4 regions of the Streptomyces sp. NPDC091377 genome follow, and region 4 is predicted to be linked to each of the others. Evidence: riboswitches for the same ligand, from Rfam matches in the RefSeq annotation. Region 4 holds a riboswitch; each other region holds the start of a gene.

Region 1 (5,485 bases), on a different contig from region 4:
GAACTTCAGGGCCGGTTGCAGCCGCAGGGTCTCCTCGGCGACGTCCTCCCAGCGGAACTCGCCCGCCCTGACCCGGGTGAGCTGCCGGGGGTGGGTGAGCATGGCGACCAGGGCCTCGTCGATGACGTTGACGGTCGTCTCGTAGCCCGCGCTGATCAGCAGGATGATGGTGTCCCGCAACTCCGGGTGGGTGAGGCCGCTGCCGTCGGTCTCGTCGTCCCGGGCCGCTATCAGCAGGGAGGTCATGTCGTCGCCGGGGGTGGCGCGTTTGGCGACGATCAGTTCGTCGGCGAGGGCGAAGAGCCGGTCGTTGTTGGCGGCCTGCTGTTCCTGGGTGAGCGTGGTGTCGAATATGCCGTCGACCACCTGACGGAAGTGCAGGGTCTGTTCGTCGGCCACGCCCAGGAGATGGCTGATCACCGTGATGGGCAGCGGATAGGCGAGCCGCTGCCGCAGATCGACCACCGTGTCCCCGGAGTCCGGGGCCAGCCCGTCGAGCAGGGCGGAGACCGTCTGCTCCACCATGGGGGCGAGCGCGGCGATCCGGCGGGCGCTGAGCGTGGGGGAGATCAGCCGGCGCAGCCGCCGGTGGTCACCGCCGTACGCGGTGAACATGTTCTGCACCGCGACCCACAGGGCGAGCGGCCAGGTGGTGACCCGGTTCCCGAAGTCCGGCCAGTGGGTGCGGGCGTCCTTGGAGACGTCGGGGCTGGTGAGCAACTGCTTGAGCAGGGCGGGGTCGGCGACCGACCACGCGGTCACCCCGAGGATGTCGACCCGGACGGCCGACCCGCTGTCGCGCAGGGTCCGGAACTCCGACTGCCAGTCGGCGCCGTTGGGGTCCAGGACGAGCGGCGGACGCGGCGGACGCACGCTGTCGTGTGACTGAGCGGACTGCTGGGACATGAGTTCTCCCTTTACTCGAATAGACGATCGACTTTCCCGAATTTCTCGACTTTCCCGAAGAACGGAACACGGAAATACGCGCGCACCGGCCGACGCATATGACAGAGAAATAACCCCATGCACGCTGAATTCAATAAAAGGGTGCGCGCCCCGCACTCCCCACAAACCCCGCCCCTGACGGCGCCCACGGCGCTTACGTCGTACCGGTCCGCCGGTCGCCGAGCGTCGCGCACGCCCGCGCGCACCCCGGCACCACCCCGCGTCCCGCGCCCCTTCCCTTGCCCACGGGCGCCCATCTCACGCTATCGAGGGTGTTTAGTGGGCTTGTCGCATGTTCCAGGGACATGAAGGGCAAGGACCGGTCTGCCGAGACGGATCTCGCTGAAACGGATCATCTCTGAAGGGGGAACTCCATGCCCGTCCTGTGCTGCCCGGCGGTGGCCGTGCCCGAGTACACGATCACGCATGAACAGACGCTGAGCCTGGCCCGGTCGTTGTACAGGGGCCATGAACAACTGCCGCTGGCGCTCCGTCTGATCGGCAACACCGGCGTCAGCAAACGCCATGTCGTGCAGCCGCTGGAGAAGACCTTGCGGCACCCGGGGTTAGAGGCGCGTACGGAGACGTACGAGGCGGAGGCGAAGGCGCGCGTCCCGGACGTGGTCGAGCGGGCCCTCGCCCACGCGGGGCTCGGCCCCCGGGACATCGACGTCATCATCTATGTCTCGTGCACGGGCTTCATGATGCCCTCGCTGACCGCCTGGATGATCAACGCCCTGGGGTTCCGCTACGACTGCCGTCAGATCCCCATCGCCCAGCTCGGCTGCGCGGCGGGCGGCGCGGCCATCAACCGCGCCCATGACTTCTGCGCGGCCCACCCCGGTTCCAACGCCCTCATCGTGGCCTGCGAGTTCTGCTCGCTGTGCTACCAGCCGACCGATCTGACCGTGGGGAACATGCTCTCCAACGGACTGTTCGGGGACGCGGTGGCCGCCGCCGTGGTCCGCGGCTCCGGCGGAACGGGCGTGAGTCTGGAGGCCAACGGCTCGTACCTGGTGCCGGACAGCGAGGACTGGATCGCCTACCGGGTCCGTCCCACGGGCTTCCACTTCATGCTGGACCGGCGGGTCCCGGGCACGATGAAGCAGTTGGCGCCCGCGCTGTCCTCCCTGGCCGCCCAGCACCAGCGGGACGTCAGCACACAGGGTTTCTATCTGATCCACGCGGGCGGCCCGCGCATCCTGGACGACCTCAGCCATTATCTCGCCGTCCCGCCGGAGAAGTTCCGCTTCAGCCGGGCCACCCTCGCCGACTACGGGAACATCGCGAGCGCGGTGGTCCTGGACGCCCTGCGACGGTTGTTCGAGGAGGGCGGCTGCCCGCCCGGCGCGCTGGGCATGATCGCGGGCTTCGGCCCCGGCATCACCGCGGAGATCTCCCTGGGCCGCTGGGTCACCGACACGCCCGACCCCACGGAGCGCAGCGGCGACACCCCGGCCGTGGCCACCGAGGGCCCCTCATGAGCGAAAAGGCCGTCGCGCACACGGGCCCCCTCGTGAACGCAGGAGCCGTCGCGCACACGGACCCCCTCGTGAGCGGAGGAGCATGACCGCGATCGTCCCGTCCGCCGGGCTGGTGCTGCCGCCCGGCGGCGGCCGGACCATGGCCGCCGCCGCCCAGCACGTCACCTTCAAGGTGACCGGCGCGCACTCCCGGACCGCCTCCACCTTCGAGGTCGTCGTCCCGCCCGGATTCGACGTGGGCGCCCACACCCACACGCACAGCGAGGAGTTGTTCTACGTCATCGAGGGCGAGTTGGAGGTGCTCGCCTTCGAACCGCTGGTGCGGACGCCCGACCGCTGGCGGGAGTGGGAGTCGGCGTCCGGCGAACGGGCGGTGCGGGCCGGCCCCGGCACTCTGCTGTTCGTACCGCCGGGCTGTCCGCACGCCTTCGCCAACCCGGGCGGAGCGCCGGCCCGGGTGCTCTTCCAGGCCGCCCCTCCCCCGGCGCACGAGCGGTACTTCGAGGAACTGATGGACCTCCTGGCCGCCGACGGCGATCAGATCGACCACGCGGCCGTCGCCGCCCTGCGGCTGCGCTACGACGTCCATCAGCTCACCCCACTGCGCTACGAGCCGCCGTGCGGTTAAGGTGGCCGGTGCAGCTGGTTCGCCCCGTCCGCCAGGCGGGAGGCGTCGTAAGAGGGAACCCGGTGGGAATCCGGGACTGCCCCGCAGCGGTGAGCGGGAACGACCGCCGTCATACGCACTGGACCCCTCGGGGTCTGGGAAGCGACGGCCTGTAGGTGTCCTCCGGTGTGCCACCGGGGAACGTGCCCGCGAGTCCGAAGACCTGCCATCTGCCCGTGCGCGAACCACTCGCGCGCGGACATCCCGGTGACCTCGTGGGCGGGTCGGCGTACAGACCGAGCGGACGGCCGAAGGCCGCTTCCGTCCGGTCCCGTCACCCTTCGCGCCCCCGTCCCGTCCCCGGGATCTCAGGGATTCATCTCGCGAAGGAGATCTCCGTGACCCGCACGTCCGCAGCCGCGGCGACCCAGGCCACTGTGTACGGCTACCCCCGCCAGGGACGGCACCGGGAGCTGAAGAAGGCGATCGAGGGCTACTGGAAGGGCCGCACCGACGCCACCGCACTCACCGCGACGGCCACCGCGCTGCGCCGCGCCCACTGGCATGAACTGGCCGACGCCGGCATCACCGAGGTCCCCACCGGTGACTTCTCGCTGTACGACCACGTCCTGGACGCCACCGTGATGGTCGGCGCGATCCCCGCCCGGCACCGGACGGCGGTCGACGCGGACGCCCTGGACGGCTACTTCGCGATGGCCCGCGGCACCCAGGAGATGGCGCCGCTGGAGATGACGAAGTGGTTCGACACGAACTACCACTACCTGGTCCCGGAGCTGGGCCCGGACACGGTGTTCAGCGCCGACCCCGGCAAGCAGGTCGGCGAGTTGAGGGAGGCCCTCGCGCTCGGGCTGGCGGCGCGTCCGGTGCTGGTCGGGCCGGTCACCTTCCTCCTCCTCGCCAAGCCCGCGCCCGGGGTGGCCGCCGACTTCGAGCCGCTGACCCTGCTGGACCGGCTGCTGCCCGTCTACGCCGAGGTCCTGGCCGATCTGCGGGCGGCCGGCGCCGAGTGGGTGCAGTTGGACGAGCCCGCGCTGGTGCAGGACCGCACCCCGGCCGAACTGAACGCCGCCGCCCGCGCCTACCGCGACCTCGGCGCCCTCACCGACCGGCCGAAGCTGCTGGTGGCGTCGTACTTCGACCATCTCGGCGAAGCCCTCCCGGTGCTGGCGAAGGCACCGGTGGAGGGACTGGCGCTGGACTTCACCGAAGCCGCCGCCGCGAACCTGGACGCGCTGGCGGCGGCCGGCGGGCTGCCCGGCAAGCGGCTGGTGGCCGGGGTCGTCAACGGCCGCAACATCTGGATCAACGATTTCTCCCGCTCCCTGTCCACCCTCGCCACCCTGCTGGGCCTGGCCGACCGCGTCGACGTCGCCGCCTCCTGCTCCCTGCTGCACGTCCCGCTCGACACCGGCCTGGAACGGGACATCGAACCCCAGGTGCGGCGCTGGCTCGCCTTCGCCCGGCAGAAGACCTCGGAGATCGCCACCCTCGCCAAGGGCCTCGCCCAGGGCACCGACGCCATCGCCGCGGAACTCGCCGCCAACCGCGCCGACCTCGCCTCCCGCGAGCACTCCCCGATCACCCGCGACCCCGCTGTCCGGGACCGCGCCGCCGCGGTCACCGCCACCGACACCCGCCGCTCGCAGCCCTACGCGCGGCGCACCTCCGCGCAGCGCGCCCACCTCGGGCTGCCGTTGCTGCCGACCACCACCATCGGCTCCTTCCCGCAGACCGACGAACTGCGCGCCGCCCGCGCCGACCTGCGCGCGGGCCGTATCGACACCGCCGGCTACGAGGACCGCATCAAGACAGAGATCCAGGAGGTGATCTCTTTCCAGGAGAAGACCGGACTGGACGTCCTCGTGCACGGCGAGCCCGAACGCAACGACATGGTCCAGTACTTCGCCGAACAGCTCACCGGCTACCTCGCCACCCAGCACGGCTGGGTCCAGTCCTACGGCACCCGCTACGTCCGCCCGCCCGTCCTGGCCGGCGACATCTCCCGCCCCCGCCCCATGACGGTGCGCTGGACCACCTACGCCCAGTCGCTCACCACCCGCCCCGTCAAGGGCATGCTCACCGGGCCGGTCACCATGCTCGCCTGGTCCTTCGTCCGCGACGACCAGCCCCTCGCCGACACCGCCCGCCAGGTGGCGCTCGCCCTGCGCGACGAGGTCACCGACCTGGAGGCCGCCGGAACCTCCGTCATCCAGGTCGACGAACCCGCACTGCGCGAGACCCTGCCCCTGCGGACCGCCGACCGGCCCGGCTACCTGGACTGGGCCACCGAGGCGTTCCGGCTGACCACGGCCGGGGTCCGGCCGGACACCCAGATCCACACCCACATGTGCTACGCCGAGTTCGGCGACATCGTCCAGGCCATCGACGACCTCGACGCCGACGTCATCAGCCTGGAGGCGGCCCGCTC
Region 2 (5,485 bases), on a different contig from region 4:
GTAGAAGAACAGGCCCTCGATGCACGCGGCGAAGCAGATCAGATTCAGCACGAAACGGCGCCGGTCGGACTGGCTCTCCAGCCGGTCCAGCTTCTCGACCTCGTTGATCCACTTGAAGCAGAACCCGGCCTTCTCGCGGATCGAGGGGATGTTCTCCACCGCCGCGAACGCCGCCGTCCGGTCCTCCGGATCGGGCAGATAGGTGTCGAGCAGCGTCAGATAGAACTGGACGTGCACGGCCTCCTCGAAGAGCTGCCGACTCAGATACAGCCGGGCCTCCGGGGAGTTGATGTGCTTGTACAGCGTCAGCACCAGGTTGTTCGCCACGATCGAGTCACCCGTGGCGAAGAACGCCACCAGCCGGCCGATCAGATGCTGCTCCTCGGGGGAGAGCTTGGCGAGGTCCGCCACGTCCGAGTGAAGGTCCACCTCCTCCACGGTCCAGGTGTTCTTGATGGCGTCCCGGTAGCGCTCGTAGAAATCGGGGTAGCGCATCGGGCGGAGCGTCAGCTCGAACCCGGGGTCGAGCAGGTTCTGGTGACGGGCGGATGTCGACATCGCTGACATTACTGGCATGCCTCGCAGGACTCGGGGTTCTCAAGGGAGCAGGCGACGGCGTCGGGGTCGGCGACCTGCTGGACGGGGATGGTCTTCGCGGCGGGCGCCTGGCCCTGGGCCGCCCGCGCGATCCTGGTCGCCGGACGCGAACGCAGGTAGTACGTGGTCTTCAGCCCCGACTTCCAGGCGTACGCGTACATCGACGACAGCTTGCCGATGGTCGGCGTCTCCAGGAACAGGTTCAGGGACTGCGCCTGGTCCAGATACGGGGTGCGGGCCGCGGCCATGTCGATCAGACCGCGCTGCGGGATCTCCCACGCCGTGCGGTACAGCCCCCGCACCTCCTGCGGGATCCACCCGAAGCCCTGCACCGAGCCGTTGGCGTCGCGCAGCGCCTCACGGGTCCGGGCGTCCCACACACCGAGGTTCTTCAGATCCTGCACCAGATACGAGTTGACCTGGAGGAACTCCCCGGACAGCGTCTCGCGCTTGAACAGGTTGGACACCTGCGGCTCGATGCACTCGTACACGCCCGCGATGGAGGCGATGGTGGCGGTCGGGGCGATCGCGAGCAGCAGGGAGTTGCGCATCCCGGTGGCGGCGATCCGGGCGCGCAGCGCCGCCCAGCGCTCCGGCCAGACCGGCTCCACCCCGTAGTGGTCGGGGTGCAGCACGCCCTGCGCGGTACGGGTCATCTCCCACGCGGGCAGCGGGCCGTGCCGCTCGGCCAGGTCCGCGGACGCCTCGTAGGCGGCCAGCATGATCCGCTCGGCGATCTTCGTGGACAGGGCCTTCGCCTCGGGCGAGTCGAACGGCAGCCGCAGCTTGAAGAAGACGTCCTGGAGGCCCATCGCGCCCAGGCCCACCGGACGCCAGCGGGAGTTGGAGCGGCCCGCCTGCTCGGTCGGGTAGAAGTTGATGTCCACGACCCGGTCGAGGAAGGTCACGGCCGTACGGACCGTCTCGTCCAGGCGCTCCCAGTCCAGGTCGCCGCCGGCCCGGTCCACGAACGCGCCGAGATTGACCGAGCCCAGGTTGCAGACGGCCGTCTCACCGTCGTCGGTGACCTCCAGGATCTCCGTGCAGAGGTTGGAGGAGTGGATGACCTGGCCGGGCCGCGCGGTCTGGTTGGCCGTGCGGTTGGCGGCGTCCTTGAAGGTCATCCAGCCGTTGCCGGTCTGCGCGAGGGTGCGCATCATCCGGCCGTACAGCTCACGCGCGGGGAGCGTGCGCCGGGCCAGGCCCTTGCGCTCGGCCTCGCGGTAGGCCGCGTCGAACTCCTCGCCCCACAGGTCGACCAGCTCGGGCACGTCCGCCGGGGAGAACAGCGACCACTGCGCGTCCGTGTCGACCCGGCGCATGAACTCGTCCGGCACCCAGTGCGCCAGATTGAGGTTGTGGGTCCGGCGGGCGTCCTCACCGGTGTTGTCCCGCAGCTCCAGGAACTCCTCGATGTCGGAGTGCCAGGTCTCCAGGTAGACCGCCGCCGCGCCCTTGCGCCGGCCGCCCTGGTTCACCGCGGCGACCGAGGCGTCCAGGGTCTTCAGGAACGGCACGATGCCGTTGGAGTGTCCGTTGGTGCCGCGGATCAGCGAGCCGCGCGAACGGATCCGGGAGTACGACAGACCGATGCCGCCGGCGTGCTTGGAGAGCCGGGCGACCTGGTGGTAGCGGTCGTAGATGGAGTCCAGCTCGTCCTTGGGGGAGTCCAGGAGGTAGCAGGAGGACATCTGGGGGTGGCGGGTGCCGGAGTTGAACAGGGTGGGGGAGGACGGCAGATAGTCCAGCCGGCTCATCAGCCCGTAGAGCGCGGCGACCTCGTCCAGCGCGCGGACGCTGTCGTCCTCGGCGAGCCCCGCGGCGACCCGGAGCAGGAAGTGCTGGGGGGTCTCGATCACCTTGCGGGTGATCGGGTGGCGCAGCAGATAGCGGCTGTGCAGGGTGCGCAGCCCGAAGTAGCCGAAGCGGTCGTCGGCGGCCGGGTCGATCAGCGCGTCCAGCCGGGCCGCGTGCAGGGTCACGAAGTCGGCGGTGCGATCGGCGATCAGGCCCTCGCGGTGACCGGTCGCCACCGAGCCGGTGAAGGTGGTGACGCCCTGCGAGGCGGCCTCGGCGGCGATGGAGCGGGTCAGCAGCCGGGCGGCCAGCCGCGAGTAGGCGGGGTCCTCGGAGATCAGCCCTGCGGCGGCCTCGGTCGCCAGCTCCCGCAACTCCGCCTCGTCGGCCCGGGCGGAACGGCCGCGCAACGCGGCGGCGGCCACCCGCCCGGGGTCGGCGTCGGTGAGGTCGGCGGTCAGCTCGGTCAGGGTCCGCAGCAGCGCGGCACCTGGACCGTCGTTCCCCTCGGCGGCCACGGGGGTGGCGGCGGAGGCAACTGCTGAAGCCGGGTCGGCTGGCGCGATCGTCACGTGGGGCTCTCCCTCGCTCGGCACGGGACCTCGCCGAGGGCAGGGGGCAGCTCACGAGCGCACGGGGCGTCGCGTCCACCGGCCCATTCCACGAGGCCCGGACGTCCTGCACCCGGACCGGGTGGTCGGGTGCGCCGTCGGCAGGTCCTCGGACTGACCAGGCGCGTGCCGCGAAACCCCGCGAACACGCACAAGTACACCGTTGCGGGACAGTTCCGGATTCGCACCGGATTCCCCTGCGGCGACAGCGAGCATGAGCATACATCTTGTGCCGCGCTGTCGCGTCACCCCCAGATGTTGTGTCGCGACGGTTTCACAGTGTCAACTCGTAGGTGAGGAGAGTGAGGTCGTCCAGCTCCGGTACGGGATTCCAGTCCCGGTGCGGGCTGCGGATGAACCCGAGCCGTTCGTAGAGCCGGTGGGCGGCGTGCATGGCGCTCTGGGTGGAGAGCACGACCCGCTCGGCCCCGGCCGCGCGCGCCACACAGGCGCGTACGAGAGCCTCCCCCACGCCCTGTCCGCGGGCCTCGGGGGCAACCGCCAGCATCCGTATCTCGGCCTCGTCCGGCCGCGCGATGTCGGCCATGGGGTTGCCCCCCGACGGCACGAAGGTGACGGTCCCGAGGACGGCGACCGGCGGGGCGGCGACCTTGTCCGGCGGGACGGCGGCTGGGTCCGGCGTGGCGGTGACCGTGCCCGGCGAGGTGGCGGCCGTGTCCGGCGTGGCGGTGACCGCGCCCGGCGGGACGGCGGCTGGGTCCGGCGTGGCGGTGACCGTGCCCGGCGGGGTGACGGCTGGGTCCGGCAGGACGGTGACCGTGTCCGGCGGGGTCGCGGCTGGGTCCGGCGTGGTGGCCACCCACACCTCGGCGACCTCCGCCCGGCGCGCGACGTCCCTCAGCACGGGGAGATACGGATCCTCCTCCCCGTAGTCCAGCAGCCCCTCCCGAAGATAGGCGTCGGCCACCAGCTCACCGAGCCGGAGGTACTCGTCGGGGCGGGCGGGTCTGATCGTGAGGTCCATGGGGCGAGTGTGCCGGGCGGTGGCCCCCGGTGCCGCCGGGTTTCCGGCCGAGCGCCCGGGGTCAGCAGCAGCGGAAGCCCTCGCGGGGGTCGGTCTCCTGGCGGTCCGTGCGCATGCGCTCGAAGTCGCGCCGGGACGGCACCTCCGCGTCCGGCCGGCCCTTGCGCAGATGGGCGCAGTAACGGTCGTAGGCCGATTCGTCGGTCAGTTCGCGCAGGTACCAGCGGATCCCGCGCAGCGCCCGTGGGACATCAAGGGCCCGGAGCAGTGCCGATCGCATGACGTGCCGCCTCCTCCTTCTCCGCCTTGGTCGGGAACAGCCCGTCCGGGGCCACGATCTTCGACTCCACGTACGGCGCCTCGCTGAGCGTGGACAGGGCCGGGCGGCGGACATGGCGGACGCAGATCCGGGCCGCGTCCACGAGCACCACGACGACCAGCAGCGCGAGCACGGCCGAGAGGACCCCGTCGACCGTGGAGTTGGTGACGATGGTGCGCATGTCGTCCATGGACGTCGCGGGCTTGAGCAGTTGGCCCTTGTCGATGGCGTCCTGGTAGATCTCGCGCTGCTTGAAGAAGCCGACCCGCGGGTCGGAGGAGAACACCTTCTGGTAGCTGGCGGTCAGGGTGACCGTCGCGTCCCAGACCAGCGGGACTCCCGTCACCCAGGCCCACTTCAGGCGGCCCGACTTCACCAGCAGCGTGGTGCAGACGGCGAGCGCGACGGCGGCCAGCAACTGGTTGGCGATACCGAAGATCGGGAAGAGCTGGTTGATCCCGCCGAGCGGCTCATGGACGCCGACCCACAGGAAGTAGCCCCACAGCCCGCACACGATCGCGCTGGTGAGGATCAGGCCGGGCTTCCAGCTGATGTTCTTGAACGGCCGGTAGACGTTCCCCAGCATGTCCTGGAGCATGAACCGGCCGACCCGGGTGCCGGCGTCCAGCGCGGTCAGGATGAACAGCGCCTCGAACATGATCGCGAAGTGGTACCAGAAGGCCCGCATCCCGCCCCCGGTGACCTGGGAGAAGATCTCCGAGACACCGACCGCGAGAGTCGGGGCGCCACCGGTACGGGACTGCAATGAGGCTTCCTCGACGTTCTTCGCCGCCTGCGCCAGGTCCTCCGGGGAGATCTGATAGCCCCAACTGGTCACCACCTGAGAGGCGCTCTCCACCGTGGTGCCGATGACCCCGGCGGGGGCGTTCATCGCGAAGTACAGACCCGGGTCGATGATGCTGGCCGCGACCAGCGCCATCACGGCGACCGACGACTCCATGAGCATGGAGCCGTAGCCGATCATCCGGACCTGGCTCTCCTTCTGGATCATCTTGGGCGTGGTGCCGCTGGAGATCAGCGCGTGGAACCCGGAGAGCGCGCCGCACGCGATGGTGATGAACACGAACGGGAAGAGCGAGCCCGCGAAGACCGGCCCATCGCCGCGCGAGGCGAAGTCGGTCACCGCGTCCATCTTCAGCGTCGGCATCGCGATGA
Region 3 (5,485 bases), on a different contig from region 4:
TCACCTGGACGGCGCTCTGAGGTCTGCCGTCACGCGCCCCAGCGCACGGCGATGGTGTCGCCCACCCCGATGGTCCGCTCGCGTGTCGCCGAGGTGAACGCGGAACCGTCGACGCTCACCTTCCAGGTGTTCGTACCGCTGTCGGCCTTCCCGTTGAGGGAGGTGATCGCGCCCGTGCCGGAGGACGGGGTCAGCGCGGTGACACAGCCGGACGGGGTGGCGGCGCCGAGCGCCGCGTCCAGGACGGCCCCCAGGGTCGTCGTCGTACCCGTCGGGGTCAGGGCGACCGAGCAGACCTTGAGGCCGCCCGCCCCGTCGTCGACCGTGAGGGCCAGCCGGGTCGCCGTGCCGGACGTGAAGGAGCCCTGGCCCACCCATCGCGGGGCGCCCGGCGTCGTCGGGACCGGCGGGGCGGAGGTGAAGCCGCCGCCCGCCACCGCGCGCAGCCCGTCGATGGAGGCGTACGCCGACGGCGCGGTGTCACTGGGCAGGTACTTGAAGCCGCCGCCCGGGTTGAACTGCTGGGCGATGAGGAAGTCCACCGGCGTCTTGCCCAGGGCGGTGAGGAAGTCACCGGTCTGCGGGTTGATGCCGCAGGCGTTGAGGCCGGAGACCGCCCAGCCGTTGGAGTCGGTGTTGACCCCGAACATGGCGTTGAAGGCGCCGCTGTTCGCGACGAGCTTGCTCTTGAGGAACGCCTTGGCCTGCGTGATGTCCGGGTCCGTGTTCGGGACGCCGGACACACACAGCGCGGCCATCGCGGCGCCGGTCATGTCGATGTCGCTGGGGGCGGCGAGCTGGGCCGGGTTGCCCTCGGCCTTGCTGTAGTTCCAGCCGCCGTCGTTGTGCTGGTTGGCGCGGACCCGGGTGACCATCGCGTCCCGCAGGGATTGGGGGACGCGGACCTGCCCGGACTGGGTCCTCGCCCCGTTCAGCGCGAGCGCCGCGAAGACCGTGCCGTTGAAGGTGGCCGAGGGGCCGAAGTAGCCGGGCTCCGCGGTCTGCCAGTACCGGTAGATGTCCGCTATCAGGTTCCGGGACGCCGAGACCCGGGCCGGGTCGATACCGGCCGCGTAGGCGTTGAGCGTCGCCCGCTCGTAGTCGGTGACCACGGGGGTGGCGGAGGGCCAGCCGCTCGTCGAGAGCAGAGCGCGGTAGACGGTTCTGGCGTTCTTCGTGGTGTCCCCGCCCGGTGCGACGTCCACGGCGGCGGTCCCGGCCGGGGCGAACGCGCTGAACGCCCACTCGTTGGACAGCCCCGGCCCGGCGTACGAACCGTCCGCCGCCTGGAGGGACTTGAGATAGGCGACGCCATTGGTCTTGGAGGTGGCGATCTGCCCCGGCGTGGCGGTTGCCGAGGCGGGCAGCGCGGTGAGCGCGAAGGCGCCGAGCCCGGCGGCCGAGGTGAGGACGAGACGCCGTACGACCACCCGGCGGGAACGGCGTACGGCGGTGACGGGACGGGACATGGGCTGCTCCTGGGATCAGGGACGCGGCCATGGCCCGGCGAGCAGCGCGGGGCGCGACCGCCGTCCGGAACGCGTGGACCGGCTGCCAGAAGAACTGCGCCGCCTGGGCATTCGGGCTCGGTCCGGCCTCCAGCCGTCCCACACCGCTGCGCGTCAGCCCCGGATTCCCACCGGGTTCCCCCACTCGGCAGTGCGGGACGGTACCCGACCGGGGATTGCGCCGCCATAGGAGCCATGTCACCCCGCGCGCCCCCTCCGGCCGCCTTGACGGCGGGTACCGGCCGTGTTCAAATCCGCCTGTTACGCAAGGAGTTCCAGGGGAAGCCGGTCGAAATCCGGCGCTGACCCGCAACCGTAGGCCCGGCCGCGCGCCGGGCGAGCCGGACTGCCTGGAGCGTGAACGAGCGACAGACGCCGTCGCGGACTACGGCGTGGTGCGACCAGCCTCCGGGCACGGGACCCCCGTGTGCCGCGAGGCTTTCCCCACGTTCCCGTCCCGCGCCGGACCGGTGAGACGAGGGGGCCGCGGTGCGGACCGCAGAGCGCAGAGAACGACGGCCGGGCGGCAGACCCGCGCCCTGGACCGCGGCCACGACGGCACTGCTGGTGCTCGTCGCCGCCTGCGTCACCTTCCTCACCGTCACCTCCCCGGCGGCGGCCGACCCCGTCGGCACCTGCACCGCCACCAAGGGCGCCGTCGTCGCCGTCGACTTCGGCCCCTTCGGGGGCACGGTGGAACGCGGCTGCGACACCACCCCCACCACCGGCTACGACCTGCTGCACGAAGGCGGATTCACCACCGAGGGCACCGGGCACGACGGCCCCGCCTTCATCTGCCGCATCGGCTACGGCGCCTCCGGCACCCCGTACCCGACCCCGGACCGCGAGGACTGCGTCCTGACCCCGCCCGCCACCGCCTACTGGTCGTACTGGGTGGCCGGTCCCGAGGACGACACCTGGTTCTACAGCCAGTACGGCGCCATGGACCGCAAGCCGGCCGACGGCGACGTCGACGCCTGGGTGTTCGGCGGCACCGACATCGGCGGCACCACCGGCCGCCCCACCTTCACCCCCGACGACGTACGACCGGACGGCGGGAGCACGCCCGACCCCGACCCGACCCCCACCGGAGCCCCCGGCGACATCGACGCCCCCGGCGCCGCCGCCTGGCTGAAGGGCCGGCTCACCGACGGCGAGCGGATCGTGGACGAGGGCGCCGAAGGCCCCAACCACTTCCTGACCGTCCAGACGGCCTACGCCCTCGCCGCGGCCGAGGGCTCCGGCGCGACCCTGCGCAAGGTCACCGACTTCCTCGCCAGGACCGCCACCCCCCACGCCTACCCCGCAGGCGCCGACCAGGCCCCCGACGCCACCGCGGCGGCCCGGCTCGCCCTCCTCGCCACCGTCACCGGACGCGACCCGGGCGACTTCGGAGGCCACGACCTCACCGGCGACCTCCTGCGGCACGTCTGCCCCGCCGGCCCCGACTCGGGCGACGGACCCACCCCCGGCTGCACCGCCAGGGGCGACTTCCGCGACGCCGGCTACACCGAAGGCCAGGCCCTCGCCGTGCTCGCCCTGCTGCGCGCCGGGCAGACCCCACCCGCCTCGACGGTCGACCGGCTGGCCCGGCTCCAGTGCCGCGACGGCGGGGTCACCAGCATCCTGATCCGCCCCGGCGAGAACTGCGACGGCGACGCCGGCACCACCGGCCTGGTCGCCCTCGTGCTCCGGAAGGCGGGCGGACACACCGCCGAGGTCGCCAAGGCACGCCGGTACCTGACGAAGAACCAGCGCCTGGACGGCGCCTTCCCCGCCTACACTGGTTCCCCCACCGCCGGGGTGATCACCACCGCCTACGCCGCCCAGGCGCTGCGCGCACTCGGTGAGACCCGACGCGCGGACGCGGCCGTCGGCTGGCTCTCACGCGAACAGACCGACGCCGGCGGCTTCGCCTTCGAGGAGGGCGTCACCGACCCCGTGGTCTACCCGACCACCCTCGCCGTGCTCGCCGGAATCGGCACGAGCCTCGCCGACCTGACCGCCAAGGCACCCGAGCCGACGGAGCCGCCCACACCGACGCCGTCGACCACGGCGTCCCCGGGCGAAGGGCCGGACCTGGCCAAGGGCGTCGCCTACCTCACCGGCCCCGCCCGCCTCAAGCAGGGCCAGTACTACACCGCCGGACCCGGCACCTCCCGCGCCGACTTCGGCCTGACCATCGACGGCGCCTACGCGCTCGCCGCGACCGGCCTGGACAACGCCACGCTGCGCGGCATCGTCGACTTCCTCGACCAGGAGGGAACCGACGGCGAGGACCGCACCGTCAACGACTGGACCGGCATCGGCACCAGGTACGCGGCGGGCGGCTCCCTCGGCAAGACCGCGCTGCTCGCCGAGGCCGTCGGCCGCGACCCGCGCGACTTCGCGGGCCACGACCTGATCGCCGCGCTGGAGAAGGCCGTGTGCGCCGGCGCCAGCACCGCACCGGACCGCTCCTGCGCGGCCAAGGGCGCCTACACCTACGCCCCGTCCGTCTTCTCCCAGTCCCTCGCCGTCATCGCCCAGCTCAGGGCGGGCGAGGAGGACGCGGCCCAGGAGCCCATCGCCTACCTGAAGAGCCTCCAGCACGACAACGGCGCCTGGCCGAGCCTGATCCCGCCCACCGGCGACTTTGACGTGGACTCCACCGCGATGGCCGCGATGGCCCTCGACCTCGCCGGTGAGGACGCCGCCGTGGACGAGGCGCTCAGCTGGATCGCCACCCGGCAACTCGCCGACGGAGGCTTCCCCGGCGCGGCGGGGAACTCCGTCAACTCCGCCGCCCTCGCCGTCCAGGGCCTGTCGCTGGACACCGCGACGTACCGGGACGAGATCGCCGACGCCCGCCGGTTCCTCGCCGCGCAGCAGAACGGCGACGGCGGCTTCAACGTGGCGAAGGAGGGCCAGCGCGGCTCCGATCTGCGCGCCTCCACCCAGGCCGTCGGCGGCTCCACCGGGATCTCCTTCGCCGACCTGGAACGCAGCCTCGACGGCACCTCCCCGCAACCGACACCCCGCCCGAGCGACAGCGGCGGGACGCCGGACATCGTCACCCCGGGCGACTCCGGCGGCTCCGGCGGCGCGGGCGGATCGGACGGCGGCCTCGGCGCCGACGGCGGCAGCGGCGCACTCGCCTCCACCGGCGTGCAGGTCATGGCCCTCGCGGCGATCGCCGCACTGATGACGCTGGCAGGCTGGCGGGTCGTGGTCGTGACCCGGCGCCGGGCCGGGACAGGGAGCGGACGATGAGACGACTGATCACCCTGGCGGCCCGGGTCATGGGCGCGTTCGCCCTCACCACGGCCGCCCTCACCGCCACCACCGCCCCCGCGGCGGCCGACCCCCAGCCGATGGGCCGGTGCACCACCACCTCCGGCGCCGTCCTCGCCGTCGACTTCAGCGACTGGGGCGGCCCGATCCTGCGCTCCTGCGGCACCACCCCCACCACCGGCTACGAACTCCTCAACCAGGGCGGCTGGCGCACCACCGGCACCGGCCACGACGGCCCGGCGTTCATCTGCCGCATCGGATACAGCGGGTACAAGAACGGCAAACAGTTCCCGACCGCCGCCCAGGACGACTGCGTCCTCACCCCGCCCGCCTCCGCCTACTGGTCCTACTGGCACGCCGACCCCGGCCAGAACGACTGGAGCTACAGCCAACTCGGCGCCATGCTCTACAAGCCCAAGCCCGGCAGCGTCGACCTGTGGATCTTCGGCGGCACCGACATCGGCGGCACCGAGGGCCGCCCCACGGTCACCCCCGACCAACTCCGCGCCAAGAACACCCGCCCCCAGGACGACGCCGGACCGCCCGCCAACGACGACAAGGCCCCCGCGCTGCCGCCCGGCGTCGACACCGGCCCGGCCCCCGACCGGCGCACCACCGAGCCGCCGAAGGACACCCCGGCCCCGAAGCCGACCAAGTCCGAGAAGAAGCCGAAGAAGAGCCCGAGGAAGAGCCCGCCGCCCTCA
Region 4 (5,485 bases):
AACGGGCCGTCGCGTACACCAGCAGCAGCGCGCCGAGGGCACCCACGAACGCGGCGGCCGACAGCGACACCGTGCCGAGCAGGTTCACCCCGAACACGATGACCAGGACCGCCCCGAGGGACGCCCCCGAGGACACGCCCAGCAGATACGGCTCGGCGAGCGGATTGCGGAGCAGGGCCTGCATGGCGGTGCCCACCACCGCGAGCCCGGCGCCGACCACCGCGCCCAGCAGCACCCGCGGCGCCCGCACGTCCAGCACGATGGTCTCCCGCGCGCCCGACCAGTCGGGCTCGGTCCAGCCGGCGCCCAGCGCGTGGGTGACGATGCCCCACACCTGGCCGGGCGGCACCTGCACCGAACCGATCGCGAGGCCCGCCGTGGCGGACACCACGAGCAGCACACCCAGAACGGCCACGGTGCCGGCGAGCGTGGCCCGGCCGGCCCGGCCCGGCCCCTTCACGGTGGTGGACCTCCCCGTGACCGGAACGGTCACCGGACGCTCTGGGGGTGCAGCGCCTTCGCGAGATCCTCGACCGCGTACGCCGACCGGATGCCGACCAGCGTCGCGGTCAGCGGCAGCACGACGAACCGCTTGTTCTTCACGGCCGGCACCTCGGCGAGCGCCGGCTGCCCGAGCAGGAACTCCTTCTTGCGCTCGACGTTGCCCGCGCCCTCGTAGTCGTAGATGGCGATGACCTCGGGCTTGCGCTCGACGACCTGTTCCCAGGAGACGTCCCCGAACACCTCGTCCAGGTCGGCGAAGACGTTCTCGCCGCCCGCGAGGTCGATCAGCTCGCTGCCCAGCCCCTTGCCACCGGCCGTGAACGCCGATTTGTCGCCGCTGTCGTACACGAACACCGGCACCTTCGACTCGCCCTTCACCGCCGAGGACGCCTCGCCGACCCGGTCCTGGAGGTCGGCGACCAGCGCGTCGGCCCGGTCCGGCACCCCGAAGATCTTCCCGACGGTGCGGATCTCGTCGTAGGTGTCCCGCATCGTCACCCCCTTCTCGCCGCCGCAGTACTCACGGTTGAGGTAGGTGTCGATGCCGGCGTCCGTGAACGCCTTGCGCGAGCGGCCCTCGTTCTCGGCGAAGGCGCTGCCGTACCCGCCGTAGACGAGATCCGGCTCGGCCTCCAGCACGGTCTCGAACGACGGCTCCTTCTTCGCCAGCTCGGGGATCGCCTCGTAGTCCTTCTCCAGCTCCGGCAGCACCGCCGAGTCGGGGAAGGCGGTGCCGACCATCCTGTCCTTCAGCCCCAGCGCCAGCAGCAGCTCGGCGGGGTGCTGATGGATGGTGACGACCCGCGACGGCGGCTCGTCGTACGTCGTCTTCACACCGCAGTTCTCCACGGTGACGGGAAAGCCCTCGGCCGAGCCCGGCGCACCGGACGAACCGGCCTCGCCGTCGGCGCCGTTCCCGGAGGAACCGCAGCCGGCGGCCAGCAGCGCGGCCGACAGGGCGAGGGCCGCCGCGCGCAGGGCCGGGCGACGACGGGCAGGGGTGGACAGCGGGGGACGGGACAGGCCGTCGTACACGTGAAGCCTCCTGGGGAGTCCGCGCTCCTAGGATCGGGCCCGCGACAGGCCAGTGTCCTGACTCCCGGATCGACGTTCCCCTCGCCTTCCCGCGCGGCGCGCAGTGGCGTGGTGAAGGGTGCACTCCCCGGTCACAGTGGCGGGACCGTGCCGGATTCGCACCGGCTTCCTGATTCCCGTCGCGGCGATGACCCGCTGATCCTACGGTCTGCCCACCAGGTGTCCCAAGGCAGGCCCCCGCCGCCTCACTCCTCCCGCACCGCCCGCAGCACCAGCCGCTCCGCGTTCTCGTCGTAGGGACGGCCGTCGAAGCCGCCGAAGACCTCGATCCGGCCGAACCCCGCCTCCTCGGCCATCCGCCGCAACTCCACCGCGCTGTACACGAACCACACGAGGGTGGCCCGCGTCACCCGCTCGCCCCGCACCAGCACCCACTCGCTGCTCAGCCGCGCCCAGTCGTCCAGCACGGAGTCCGTCTGCACCATCAGATCGTCCCCGCGCCGCACCACCTTCGGCGGGGTGACCCGGCGGGCCAGCAGTTCCTTGCCCGCGAGATCCAGCACGAGCGTGCCCCCGGGCACCAGAGAGTCCCGCATCGTGCGCAGCACCCGCGCGTTGTCGGCCGGGTCCTCGAAGTATCCGAACGACGTGAACATGTTGAGGACCACATCGAAGGCGGCCGGCTCCGTGTACGCGCGCGCGTCGGCCCGCACATACGTCACCTGGACCCCCGCGTCGGCGGTGTGCTTGCGGGCCCGCTCCAGCAGGGCCGGGCTCAGGTCGACGCCCGTCACCTGGTGCCCGCGCCGTGCCAGCGGCACCGTGAACACCCCCGGACCGCAGCACAGGTCCAGCACCCGCGCGCCGGACGGGAACGCCAGCAGCGGTGAGGTCGCCAGCAGTTCCTCCGCCTGGGTGTGGCGCTGCTCGGAGAAGAGGAAGTCGTGGAACTCGATCCAGAAGTCGTCGTCCTGGAATCCGCCGGTCCGTGTCATACGGCCTCATGTCTCCTTCGGTGTCGCCGTGGGGGAATCGGTGGAGCCGTGCGGGAGGGGGTCCGGCACGGTGTCGCGACCGCGCAGCGCGATCAGCACCGGCGGCAGCAGCGCGCACTGCACGGCGGCCAGCAGCCAGAACCAGCCGGTGCTCCCGGCCTGTTCGCCGAGGCTGTAGAGCTGACCGCCGACCACCCCGCTCGCGCAGGCGCCGAGCCCGGCGGCCAGCCGCTGCTGCCCGAAGACCACCGCGTCCGAGCGCCGGCTGCGCGCCAGCGCCTCCAGGTCGTTCTTGAGGAACAGCACGATGTCGCCGAGGGTGATCAGCGCCCCGCCTGCCAGCAGCGCCGGCCGGGTGCCGATCGCCAGCACGGCGAGCCCGGCCGCCAGCCCCGTGAAGCCGACCACGAGGGCCGTGGCGTACGGCATCCGCCGGATCAGCCCGGACGCCAACGGCTGGACGACGATCACCAGGGTGAAGCAGAGCAGCAGGACCAGGCTGTAGAACGCGCTGGACGCCCGCTCGACCGCGTACACCGCGAGGAAGTGCTGGAAGTGGAAGTACAGATAGAAGGCGATGAGATTGGCGGCGAACGGCAGCACCGCCACCCCGGTCAGCAGGCCCTGCCGCTCGCCCCCGCCGTCCGCCGACCGGTCCCCGCCCGTCTCCGGGAGCCTGCTGTGGCCCGCCGTGACCAGGACGAACAGGGCCGTGACGGCGACGAACAGCCAGCCCGGCGAGGACAGCACGAACGGCCCGGCGATCAGCGGACCCACCGCCATGCCCGCGTTCAGCGCCGCGTTCCCCGCCGACAGGAACGCCGGACGGCGCTCCTCGTCCACACCGTGCACCAGATACGCCTTGTTGGCGGGCAGATACAGCGCCGCGCCGCAGCAGGTCAGCACCAGCGCGGCGACCGCGAGCGGCGGCCAGCGCAGGGCGAGGAGCAGACCGACGAACCCGGCCGTACGGATCACCAGCGCCCACAGCATCGTGCGGCGCAGTCCGATCCGGTCCGCGAGGGCGCCGCCCGCGATCCCGCCGGAGAACTGCACGAGCGACGCCACCGCGAGCACCACCCCGACCGTGCCGAGCCCCATCCCGAGCCGCTCGTGCAGGAACACCGACATGAACGGCAGCACCATGAAGCTGCCGAGCGGGATCAGGAACGAGCTGAGCAGCAGAAAGCGCAGGGGAGCGGTGAGCCGGCCCAGCGGGGAGCGCGCCGGACGGGCCCCGGCCGCCCGCCCGGCGCGCTCCGCCCCCGGTTCGGTCACGGGACCGGTGACCGGATCGGTCACGGGATCGGTTCCGCGTCCGGGAACGGCTCCGTGCGCACCCGCACCGCGTTCGCCGCCGCCACCGCCCGGTGCGTGGCCAGTTCCGCCGTCTCGGCCTCCGCGTACACGATCCCCGCGTACCCCCGGCTGTCCGCCAGATGCTCGACGGGGTCACCGGTGCGCTTGACCGGATACCAGAGGGGTGATCCCGGCATGTCCGCCAGCCGGTCGAGACCGTCGACGCCGGTGAGCACACCGGGCGCCGACGGGTAGCCGAGGACGAAGGCGACGGCCGGTCCGCCGGGCTGGTCGGCGTCCATCAGCCCGGGGCGGCGGCCGAGCGCGGCCTCGACCATCGCCTCGTACACATTCACCCCCAGCGCCCGGCACAGCCCCTCGCCGACCAGCGCGCCCCCGATCCGCGGGTTGACCTCCACCACCTCGGGACCGTCGGTGGTCAGCACGAACTCCACATGCGCGAACCGGTCGGTGTACCCGATGGCGGCGAGCACCTCGTCCAGCCGGCGCTCCAGCGCGATCCGTCGACCCTCGGGGAAGGCCACGGGGAACGCGGTGATCTCCTCACGGAAGTACGGCTCCGGGGACATCAGCCGGCTGGACACCCCGAGCAGCCGGGTCCGGCCCGACCAGGTGAGGGTCTCGGCGCTGTAGATCGGACCGCTGAAGTAGGGCTCGGCGAACAGCCGGCCCTTCAGGGGCCGGCCCGCCGACTCGACCAGTACCGCGTCGAGTTCGCTCTCGTCGCGCACCAGCCAGACGTTCTGGCTGCCGGTCCCCGCCGAGTCCTTGAGGACGGCGGGCAGCCCGACCTCCTTGAGCACCGCCTCCCGCAGCCCACCTCCCTGCCCCTGCCCCGGGGCGTCGGCCAGGTCCGTGGAGTCCACCGCCCGGCCCCGGCTCAGCCCGGCCCGGTGCAGCAGATTCCGTACGGCCGCCTTGTCCCGGGTCAGCCGCAGCACCTCGGGGTCGAGGCCCGGCAACCGGAACCGGGCGGCCAACTCGGCGCCGACCAGCATCCACGTGTCGGTGGAACTGATCAGCCCGCGCAGTTCGGGTGTGCCGCGCAGCCGCTCCGCGACCCCGTCGACATCGAAGGTGTCGGTCTCCACCACGTCCAGCGCACCGGCGGGCAGCCGTTCCAGCTCGTACGCGTAGTAGGCGGGATCGCGGGTCAGCAGCACCAGGCGCTCGCCGAGCCCTTCGGCGGCCCGGACGAGATGTCCCAGTCCGAAGGTGAGCGCCTCCAGGCAGACCACGGTCATGCCGCGCGCTCCTTCCACTCGACCGGGCAGGGGGTACGGTGCCAGGCCATCGTGGACCAGGGCATGGACATCTCCTCGGGGGCGGCGACCTCTACGGGTTTCAGCGCGGCGGGGTCGAGGGCCTCGCTGTGTCGGGCGAAGACGCGGTCCACATAGCGGTGGCCGGTGTCGGCGCCGACGACCAGATGGAGCCGGTCGGGGTGGCGGCGGGCCTCGTGCGCGGCGGCCAGATATCCGGCGCCGGTGGACAGACCGGCGAACACGGCGTGCTCGCGCAGCAGGGCGACGGCCCCGGACATGGCGTGGGTGAAGTCCATCCAGTGCAGGCCGTCGTAGAGCTGATGGCGGACGTTGTCGAACACGATGGACGAGCCGATGCCCGCGATG

The links. A riboswitch is a leader RNA that binds a small molecule or an ion and turns the genes downstream of it on or off. The one in region 4 is predicted to bind cobalamin.
Region 1: it holds a riboswitch for cobalamin, as region 4 does, so the genes downstream of both, metE (5-methyltetrahydropteroyltriglutamate--homocysteine S-methyltransferase) here and ACIQNG_RS36265 (ABC transporter substrate-binding protein) in region 4, are expected to answer to the same signal.
Region 2: it holds a riboswitch for cobalamin, as region 4 does, so the genes downstream of both, ACIQNG_RS03900 (ribonucleoside-diphosphate reductase subunit alpha) here and ACIQNG_RS36265 (ABC transporter substrate-binding protein) in region 4, are expected to answer to the same signal.
Region 3: it holds a riboswitch for cobalamin, as region 4 does, so the genes downstream of both, ACIQNG_RS13375 (prenyltransferase/squalene oxidase repeat-containing protein) here and ACIQNG_RS36265 (ABC transporter substrate-binding protein) in region 4, are expected to answer to the same signal.

The regions. Positions count from the first base shown of each region.
Region 1 is NZ_JBIVUE010000004.1:371,944-377,428, reverse strand. It holds gene ACIQNG_RS11910 (cytochrome P450) at 1-906, opposite strand, end outside; gene ACIQNG_RS11905 (type III polyketide synthase) at 1,320-2,429, shown strand; gene ACIQNG_RS11900 (cupin domain-containing protein) at 2,512-3,057, shown strand; cobalamin riboswitch at 3,056-3,282, shown strand; gene metE (5-methyltetrahydropteroyltriglutamate--homocysteine S-methyltransferase) at 3,435-5,485, shown strand, end outside.
Region 2 is NZ_JBIVUE010000001.1:883,105-888,589, forward strand. It holds gene ACIQNG_RS03895 (ribonucleotide-diphosphate reductase subunit beta) at 1-558, opposite strand, end outside; gene ACIQNG_RS03900 (ribonucleoside-diphosphate reductase subunit alpha) at 567-2,966, opposite strand; cobalamin riboswitch at 3,088-3,234, opposite strand; partial or broken gene ACIQNG_RS03905 (GNAT family N-acetyltransferase) at 3,280-3,597, opposite strand; gene ACIQNG_RS03910 (YbdD/YjiX family protein) at 4,052-4,270, opposite strand; gene ACIQNG_RS03915 (carbon starvation CstA family protein) at 4,242-5,485, opposite strand, start outside.
Region 3 is NZ_JBIVUE010000005.1:197,867-203,351, reverse strand. It holds gene ACIQNG_RS13385 (DUF4430 domain-containing protein) at 1-20, shown strand, start outside; gene ACIQNG_RS13380 (prenyltransferase/squalene oxidase repeat-containing protein) at 30-1,469, opposite strand; cobalamin riboswitch at 1,575-1,650, opposite strand; cobalamin riboswitch at 1,742-1,878, shown strand; gene ACIQNG_RS13375 (prenyltransferase/squalene oxidase repeat-containing protein) at 1,998-4,760, shown strand; gene ACIQNG_RS13370 (hypothetical protein) at 4,757-5,485, shown strand, end outside.
Region 4 is NZ_JBIVUE010000028.1:2,155-7,639, reverse strand. It holds gene ACIQNG_RS36270 (FecCD family ABC transporter permease) at 1-493, opposite strand, end outside; gene ACIQNG_RS36265 (ABC transporter substrate-binding protein) at 490-1,539, opposite strand; cobalamin riboswitch at 1,569-1,750, opposite strand; gene ACIQNG_RS36260 (class I SAM-dependent methyltransferase) at 1,785-2,534, opposite strand; gene ACIQNG_RS36255 (MDR family MFS transporter) at 2,541-3,836, opposite strand; gene ACIQNG_RS36250 (ATP-grasp domain-containing protein) at 3,833-5,098, opposite strand; gene ACIQNG_RS36245 (cysteine synthase family protein) at 5,095-5,485, opposite strand, start outside.